DNA from 4 places in the Streptomyces sp. ITFR-6 genome. Region 4 is predicted to be linked to each of the others. Evidence: riboswitches for the same ligand, from Rfam matches in the RefSeq annotation. Region 4 holds a riboswitch; each other region holds the start of a gene.
What was found. A riboswitch is a leader RNA that binds a small molecule or an ion and turns the genes downstream of it on or off. The one in region 4 is predicted to bind thiamine pyrophosphate.

Region 1 (2,193 bases), 1.4 Mb from region 4:
CTGGAAGCGGGCCGTGGTGTCTGCCGCGTGCATCCACAGGACGAGCGGGAAGCCGAGGGCGGCGGCCAGTGCGGCGGCGACGGGGCGCGGCAGGCGGACGCCCATGGTCTGCAGTGCCAGCGATCCGCTGTAGTCGTTCATGGCGTTGCTGCACAGCGCGGCGAGCGCCACGGCAAGCAGCCCGAACGCTCCGAGCGCGCCCCCGCCCAGCAGGGTGTCGATGCCGTGCGCGGTCTGGTCGGTGAAGACGGACGCACCCCACAGGCCGAGCGTCTGGACCGCCACGAACGAGACGCTGATGCCGAGCAGCGTGCACCAGAACATCCGGGGCCGCGACGTGGTGCGCGGCAGATAGCGGCTGAAGTCGCTGGCGTACGGCGCCCAGGACAGTGCCAGGCTCAGGGCGATGGTGCACGTCAGGACGAACGCGCCCGCCCGGTCCGCGCCGTGCGCGCTGCCGGTCGCGGCGGGGTGCACCCCGTCCAGGAGCTTCGTGGCGAGTACCGCGAAGGCGGCGGCCAGGACGAAGGTCATCACGGTCTGGAGCCGGTGGATCACCTCGTATCCCAGGACGCCGAGCGCGCCCTGGGCCGCCATCATGACCAGCACTCCCAGCCAGAAGGGCCAGCCGCACAACTGGGCCAGCGCCTCCCCGCCGAACAGCCCGATCAGCGCGTCCCAGGCGATGGACGACAGCCACTGGAGCGTGCCCGGCAGCACCACACCCCGGCCGAACGCCAGCCGGGCGAGCGGGAGTTGCCCGGCACCTGTCTGACTGCCCCAGGTGCCCAGATACGCGGTGGGCACGGCGCCCACGAGGGTGCCGAGCACGACGGCGGTGAGCGCCGTGGCGAAGTCCAGGCCCAGCGCGATCCCGACGGTGCCGGTGAAGACCCCGGTCATGGTCAGGTTGGGGGCGAACCAGACGGTGAACAGCCGGCCGGGCCCGCCGTAGCGGCGGTCCTCGGGGACGGGCGCTATCCCGTGCGCCTCGACGCGCAGATCGCCGGGGGCGGTGGGCATCCGCCCGTCGAACGCGGGCCGCGGGTCCGTGGCCGCGCGCTCGTCCTGGGCATACGGCAATGACATGAAGACATCCCTCCGCCAGTGCTAACTGGTTCAGGTTCGACGGGTGTGTTCTCAGCCCCTGTGCGGGGCACCCCGTGTCCGGTGTGGCGGCCAGGATAGCCGGGTGCGTGTGCGCGGAGCGCGACGGGAGGCGGTGCGCACCCGATCACGCCGGAGTTCCGGCAGGCCGACAGGGCCCGGCCGGTCCCCGGTTCAGCTGAAGAGCTTGGCCACGAACGCGGTGAGGTTGGCCGAGGTGCGGGCGATCTGTTCCTCCACCGTCAGCGACTCCTTGAACCGGGCGCCGGAGGGGACGGCCTTCTTCCCCCGGACGTAGAGCGAACAGGCCAGGTCGGTGCACATGTACAGGCCGACCGAATTGCCCTCGCGCCCGGACTGCCCGGTCTTGCGGGCGGTCATCAGGGAGACCCCGCTGCCGGGGTGTGTGGTCAGACAGAGCGAGCACATGCTCCGGTGCAGGAAGCCGCGCTGCTGGGAGGGGAAGCGGAGCGTGATGCCCGCCGTCCGGCCGTCGTACTCGGTGACGATGTAGCTGCGCCCGGGAGCGGACAGGTCACGCCAGCCGAGGAAGTCCAGATCCTCCCACGGCAGCTCCTCGAAATCGCGCGGGAGCGGCAGACGCTTGGCCTCCCCCTTGGAGCAGTTGACGAACGATGTGCGGATGTCCTGCTCGGTCACGGCTTTCATGACATCGACGCTAACTGTGCCTACGACCCCTAGGCAAATGAATAATGAATTAGGGGTTCACCTGTGAACCCTCGGGCAGTACGGCCAGCCGGTGGGCGGGCGGGTGCTCGATGCCGAGATCGGGGCGCCAGGCCGCGAGGATCTGCGCCGAGGGGTCGAACAGCGGCGTCGGCAGTTCCTCGGGCCGGGTCCACCGCCAGGCACTGATCAGATGGGGTTCGGTCACCTGCGGGCTGCCCGACTCCACGGTGACCAGGGCGGCCATCGTCACCCGGTTGATGCCGCCGGCCACGTCGTGCAGCATCGCGAAGACGCTCATGCCGTGCTCGGCGACCTCAAGCCCGGTCTCCTCGCGCAGCTCCCGCACCGCGGCCGCCGCGATGGACTCGCCCGTCGGATCGACCTTCCCGCCGGGCA
Region 2 (2,193 bases), 4.4 Mb from region 4:
CGGTCAGGGTCGCGACGAGGGCGTCCAGGGTGGTCCCCTCGGCGACGGCGACGGTCTCGCCGTTCACGGAGACGGCCAGGGAAGTGGGCGCGGTCATGCGGGCTGCTCCTGTCGTACGGGGGCGGCGGCCGGGAAGCGGCCGGGGGAGAAGGGGCGGGCCACCTCGGGCAGCTCGCCCTCGGCCAGCAGCCGCGCCATGGCGTCCCCGGTCACCGGGGTGAGGAGCACCCCGTTGCGGTGGTGGCCGGTGGCGAGGTGGAGGCCGGGCAGCGCGGTGCGGCCGAGCAGCGGGGCGTTGTCGGGGGAGGCGGGGCGCAGACCGGCCCGGGTCTCGGTGAGCGGCAGCTCGGTGATGCCGGGCACCAGCTCGTGGGCGTCGCGCAGCAGCTCGTAGACCCCGCCCGCCGTGACGGTGGTGTCCCAGCCCATCTCCTCGCTGGTGGCGCCGACCACCAGTTCGCCGTTCTCGCGCGGCACGAGGTAGAGGTGGCTGCCCCGGACCACGGCTCGGACGGTGCGGCTGAGGAAGGGGGCGTACGCGGTGGGTACGGTCAGCCGCAGCACCTGGCCCTTGACCGGGCGGACGGGCGGCCGGACGTGCTCAGGCACCCCCGCGAGCCGGCCGCTGAGGCTGCCGGCGGCGAGCACGACCTGATCGGCCGACAGCTCCGAACCGTCGGCCAGTACCACCCCGGTGGCCCGGTCGCGCACCACGGAGAGCCGCTCGGCCCGCTGCCGGTGGAAGACGACCCCGGCCCGCTCGCCCACCGTCAGCAGCGCGGCCGACAGCCGGCGCGGGTCGACCTGGTGGTCGCCGTCGACCCGCAGTCCGCCGCGTACGCCCGGCGCGAGCATCGGCTCCAGGCGCCGGCACTCCCGGCCGGTGAGCCACTGCGACTCCAGCCCGGAGCGGCGCTGCAGCTCGTGCAGCTCCCGCAGATGGGCGCGGTCGTCGGTGTCCAGCGCGACGGCCAGGGTGCCGCAGGCGCGGAAGCCGATGTCCTGACCGCTCTCCGCCTCCAGCTCGGCCGCGAACGCCGGATAGCGCGCGGCGGAGGCGAGGTTGAGCCCCAGCAGCATTTCCTCGCCGTAGTGCAGTTCGGTGACGGCGGCCAGCATTCCGGCCGCGACCTGGGTGGCCCCGCCACCCGGATCGGGATCGACGACCGCGACGGCCAGACCGCGTTGTGCGGCCCGCCAGGCGGTGACCAGGCCGATGACGCCGCCCCCGATGACGAGGACCTCGTACCCGCTCGTGCGGTGGACAGGCGTGGGCATCCAGCCCCTCCCTTCGCCGGCATGACCCGGATCAGGTTCGTACGGTCGGAGGCCGTCCAGCCTCCCTCTCAGCCCGGTACGTCCGGGCTCCCGCGAGTCTTTTACGTCAGTCACCCTAGACCCAGCCCCCCTGGGCGGGTAAAGCAGGAGGCCGGCGGTACGAGGACCGTGAGGAACCCCTTTCCTGACGGCCCGTCAGTTGATTAAGGTGGTCGGGTGAACGAGCAGCAGCGGGCAGAGCGGCCGGAGCGGCAGTCGGAGCGGGCCGGGCGGCGGGTGGTCGTCGTCGGTGCGGGCATGGCGGGTGTGCAGACGGCGGTGGCCCTGCGGGAGCAGGGCTTCACCGGCGACCTCACCCTCATCGGTGCCGAACCCCATCAGCCCTACGACCGTCCACCGCTGTCCAAGGCGGTGCTGCTCGGCAAGGCCGAGGAATCCGCCTTCGACATCGACTTCGAGACACTCTCCATCGAGTTGCGGCTGGGCCGCGAGGTCACAGGCCTGCGCGCCGCCGACCACGAACTGGACACCTCGCAGGGGCCCGTCCCCTACGACGTCCTGGTCATCGCCACCGGAGCCGAACCCGTCGTGCTGCCCGGCTCGGAGGGGGTGCCGGGGGTCCATCTGCTGCGCACCCTGGACGACGCGGCGCGGCTGCGGCCCGTACTGGACGCGGGGCACACCGTCGTGGTCGTCGGTGCGGGCTGGATCGGCGCCGAGTTCGCCACCGCGGCCCGCTCCGCGGGCTGCGAGGTCACCGTCGTCGAGGCCGCGGAACGGCCCCTCGCGGGCGCCCTGCCCGCCGAGGTCGCCGCCCCGATGGCCGCCTGGTACGCGGAGAGCGGCGCCACACTGCTGACCGGGGCGCGGGTGGCCGGGGTCGGGCCGGGCCGGGTGCTCCTGGCGGACGGCCGA
Region 3 (2,193 bases), 2.0 Mb from region 4:
AGAGCGAGCCGAGCAGCCCGATCAGCAGCAGCGAGATCAGGGTGCCGACGACGGCGACGGAGGTGCGGGCGGTCAGCCCGTGGCAGATGTAGAGGGCGATCAGCATGATGGCGCTGGCCCCGACCACCGCCACGAGCAGCGGATTCGAGCCCTGCAGGATGGCCGGAAGGATGAACAGGGTCAGCACGGCGAACGACAGGGCGAGCGCCACCAGTGCCATGACCCCGCGCAGTCTCCCCACGACGACCACCGCCACGGCGAAGATCCCGGCCAGCAGCGCCATGGGGAACTTCCGGTTGACGTCCGTCACGGAGTACTGGAGGTCATGGGGCGCGTCGGGGGCGTACGCGACCACCACTTCCTGCCCCTCCCGCAGCTGTCGCGGTGCGCCGGGCTGCACCACCTCGATGAAGGTGCGCCCCTTGTCCTTGCCGCTCGTGACCTCGACCGTGGCCTTCTCACAGGGTGCGGCCCCGCCGCCACCGGTCGTCGGGTCCTTGGTCGACGGGGTCTCGCCCTCGACCGGCAGCTGGGCCGCGTTCACGTCCTTGCAGTCGACCTTGTCGACGTTCACCACCTTCGCCTGCTGGGTCTGCCGGTCGAAACCGACACCGGTTCGTTCGTGCGCCGGCGCACCACCGGGCCAGAGCACCACGAGCCCGACGGCGACCGCGGCCGCGAACGGGATCAGTACGGCGGCGATCACCTTGCGCAGGTGCTTGGACACGGGTGCGGCAGGGCCGTGCGCGTGAGTGTGGGTGTGCTGAGGGGACGGCTGCTCGGGAACGATATGGGGAGACGTCACCGGCCGATCATCGCAAGAGGAGCGGGGCCCACTGTTCAGCACACCCGTGAGGGCGTTAGCGTGGTGGCACCTTTGCACACGCGGGAGCTCGGAGCACCGGGCTGAGAGGGCGCTGATCTCCGTACATCCGTACGGGACAAGCTGCGCCGACCGCCGAACCTGTTACCGGGTAATGCCGGCGTAGGGAGTAGGTCTCATGACCACAGCGGATGCACGCATGCCTGCCTCCAGTCAGAACGACGAGGGCGGTCGGAGCGACGGGGCCGGTCCGAGCGACAAGGCCAGGAAGTCCATCGGCTGGCACAAGGGGTACGTCCAGGGCTCGCGCCCGGACCTCCGGGTGCCGGTCCGTCAGGTGCACCTCACCAACGGCAAGGACGTGACGCTGTACGACACGTCGGGGCCGTACACCGATCCCGCCATCGACACCGATGTCCGCCGCGGACTCACGCCGCTGCGGGAGAACTGGATCATCGCCCGCGGCGACACCGAGGAGTACGCGGGCCGGGCCGCCCGCCCCGAGGACGACGGGATCAAGCACACCTCGCCGCGCGGAGGGCTGCGCAATCTGGACGCGGTCTTCCCCGGCCGCCCGCGCCAGCCGAGGCGCAGCCGGGACGGGAGCCCGGTGACCCAGCTCGGGTACGCCCGGCGCGGCGAGATCACCCCGGAGATGGAGTACGTGGCGATCCGGGAGAACGTCACGCCCGAGGTGGTGCGCGGAGAGATCGCCGCGGGCCGGGCCGTGCTGCCGGTCAACGTCAACCACCCGGAGATCGAGCCGATGATCATCGGTAAGCGGTTCCTGGTGAAGGTGAACGCCAATATCGGCAACTCCGCGGTGACGTCCTCCATCGAGGAGGAGGTGGACAAGATGACCTGGGCGACCAAGTGGGGCGCGGACACGGTCATGGACCTTTCCACCGGCCGCAACATCCACACCACCCGTGAGTGGGTACTTCGCAACTCCCCGGTACCGATCGGCACCGTGCCCCTCTACCAGGCACTCGAAAAGGTCGACGGCAGGGCGGAGGAGCTGACCTGGGAGATCTACAAGGACACCGTCATCGAGCAGGCCGAGCAGGGCGTCGACTACATGACGGTCCACGCGGGCGTGCGCCTCCCGTATGTGCCGCTGACGGCCCGTCGCAAGACCGGCATCGTCTCCCGGGGCGGCTCGATCATGGCCGCGTGGTGCCTCGCGCACCACAAGGAGTCGTTCCTGTACGAGCACTTCGAGGAGCTCTGCGCGATTCTCGCCTCGTACGACGTGACGTACTCGCTGGGCGACGGGCTGCGCCCCGGATCGATCGCGGACGCCAACGACGAGGCGCAGTTCGCCGAGCTGCGCACGCTCGGCGAACTGAACACCGTAGCCAAGCGGTTCG
Region 4 (2,193 bases):
GACCCCTCGGAGTGGACCAACATTCCGGCCGGGTCGCGGGACAAGCTCGCGGAGGTGCTGTTCCCCGAGCTGATGTCCGTCGTCCGCCACATCAGCTGCGACGACGACACCACCCGCAAGACCCTGTGGAAGCTGCACGACGGGACGCTGGTCGAGTCCGTCCTGATGCGCTACCCCGAGCGCGTCACGATGTGCATCTCCTCGCAGGCCGGCTGCGGGATGAACTGCCCGTTCTGCGCCACCGGGCAGGCCGGTCTCGACCGCAACCTCTCCACCGCGGAGATCGTCCACCAGATCGTGGACGGCATGCGGGCGCTGCGCGACGGCGAGGTCCCCGGAGGTCCGGCGCGGCTCTCCAACATCGTCTTCATGGGCATGGGCGAGCCGCTCGCCAACTACAACCGCGTGGTCGGCGCCATCCGCCGGCTGACCGACCCGGAGCCCGACGGGCTTGGGCTGTCGCAGCGCGGCATAACCGTCTCCACCGTCGGCCTGGTGCCGGCGATGCTGCGCTTCGCGGACGAGGGCTTCAAGTGCCGTCTCGCCGTCTCGCTGCACGCCCCGGACGACGAGCTGCGCGACACCCTCGTCCCCGTGAACACCCGGTGGAAGGTGCGCGAGGTGCTGGACGCGGCCTGGGAGTACGCGGAGAAGTCCGGCCGCCGCATCTCCATCGAGTACGCGCTGATCCGTGACATCAACGACCAGGCCTGGCGCGGTGACCGGCTCGGCCGGCTCCTCAAGGGCAAGCGGGTACACGTCAACCTGATCCCGCTGAACCCGACACCGGGCTCGAAGTGGACCGCCTCGCGGCCCGAGGACGAGAAGGCGTTCGTCGAGGCCATCGCCGCCCACGGGGTGCCGGTGACCGTGCGGGACACCCGGGGCCAGGAGATCGACGGGGCCTGCGGGCAGCTCGCGGCGTCCGAGCGCTGAGGCCGGAACCGGCCGTGTAGCCTGGGCGTGAAATCAACTTCATATTCCGACAGGGGAGCGCCACAGCGCTGAGAGTGCGGCACCGAGGACAGGTTGGCCGCAGACCCTCTGAACCTCGCCCGGGTCATTCCGGGTAGGAAGTTCGGACCTTACTCAAGCTGTTGCGCCCTGCCCGCTTCCGGTTCTCCACCGGCGCGGGCAGGGCCGCGTCTCTTCCTGGTCATCTCCAGGAGGAATCACATGAGCACCACCAACAAGGTCGCGGTGGCGGCCGTCGCCGCCGCGATCGGCGCGACCGCGCTCGTCGGCTGCGGCAGCTCGGACGACGCTTCGTCCGGCTCGTCCGGTACCAAGGGCACCGGCTCCAAGACCGTCACGCTCGTCAGCCACGACTCCTTCAACGCGTCCAAGGGCGTGCTGAAGGAGTTCACCCGGGAGACCGGCTACACCGTCAAGGTGCTGAAGAGCGGTGACGCGGGCGCCGCCCTCAACCAGGAGATCCTGACCAAGGGATCACCGCGCGGTGACGTGTTCTTCGGCGTCGACAACACCCTGCTCTCGCGCGCCCTCGACAACGGCCTCTTCACGCCGTACGCCGCCAAGGGCCTCGGCCAGGTCGCGTCCGATGTCCAGCTGGACGCCGAGAAGCACCGGGTCACTCCGGTCGACACCGGCGACATCTGCGTGAACTACGACAAGAAGTACTTCGCCGACAAGAAGCTCGCGCCGCCGAAGACCTTCGAGGACCTGGCGAAGCCCGCGTACAGAAACCTCCTCGTCACCGAGAACGCCGCGACCTCCTCGCCCGGCCTCGGCTTCCTCCTCGGCAGCATCGCCACCTACGGCGAGGACGGCTACCAGGACTACTGGAAGAAGCTGAAGAGCAACGGCGTCAAGGTCGTCGACGGCTGGGAGCAGGCCTACAACGAGGAGTTCTCCGGCTCCGCGGGAGGCAAGAAGGCCAAGGCCGACCGGCCGCTCGTGGTCAGTTACGCCTCCAGCCCGCCCGTCGAGGTGCTGTACGCGGACCCGAAGCCCAAGACCGCCCCGACCGGGGTCGCCACCGGGACGTGCTTCCGGCAGATCGAGTTCGCCGGTCTGCTCGACGGCGCGAAGAACGAGGAGGGCGGCAAGGCCCTGCTGGACTTCATGATCGGGAAGAAGTTCCAGGAGGATATGCCGCTCAACATGTTCGTCAGCCCGGTCACCAAGAGTGCGAAGGTGCCTGAACTCTTCACCGAGTTCGGGGCCACCTCG

Region 1: it holds a riboswitch for thiamine pyrophosphate, as region 4 does, so the genes downstream of both, RLT59_RS02935 (purine-cytosine permease family protein) here and RLT59_RS09140 (thiamine ABC transporter substrate-binding protein) in region 4, are expected to answer to the same signal.
Region 2: it holds a riboswitch for thiamine pyrophosphate, as region 4 does, so the genes downstream of both, thiO (glycine oxidase ThiO) here and RLT59_RS09140 (thiamine ABC transporter substrate-binding protein) in region 4, are expected to answer to the same signal.
Region 3: it holds a riboswitch for thiamine pyrophosphate, as region 4 does, so the genes downstream of both, thiC (phosphomethylpyrimidine synthase ThiC) here and RLT59_RS09140 (thiamine ABC transporter substrate-binding protein) in region 4, are expected to answer to the same signal.

What each region holds. Positions count from the first base shown of each region.
Region 1 is NZ_CP134612.1:681,175-683,367, reverse strand. It holds gene RLT59_RS02935 (purine-cytosine permease family protein) at 1-1,089, opposite strand, end outside; TPP riboswitch at 1,080-1,174, opposite strand; gene RLT59_RS02930 (FBP domain-containing protein) at 1,282-1,776, opposite strand; gene RLT59_RS02925 (nucleotide triphosphate diphosphatase NUDT15) at 1,826-2,193, opposite strand, start outside.
Region 2 is NZ_CP134612.1:6,435,523-6,437,715, forward strand. It holds gene thiS (sulfur carrier protein ThiS) at 1-97, opposite strand, end outside; gene thiO (glycine oxidase ThiO) at 94-1,278, opposite strand; TPP riboswitch at 1,270-1,382, opposite strand; gene RLT59_RS29285 (NAD(P)/FAD-dependent oxidoreductase) at 1,495-2,193, shown strand, end outside.
Region 3 is NZ_CP134612.1:4,051,101-4,053,293, reverse strand. It holds gene RLT59_RS18300 (YibE/F family protein) at 1-805, opposite strand, end outside; TPP riboswitch at 876-1,009, shown strand; gene thiC (phosphomethylpyrimidine synthase ThiC) at 1,002-2,193, shown strand, end outside.
Region 4 is NZ_CP134612.1:2,073,077-2,075,269, reverse strand. It holds gene rlmN (dual-specificity RNA methyltransferase RlmN) at 1-936, shown strand, start outside; TPP riboswitch at 978-1,094, shown strand; gene RLT59_RS09140 (thiamine ABC transporter substrate-binding protein) at 1,177-2,193, shown strand, end outside.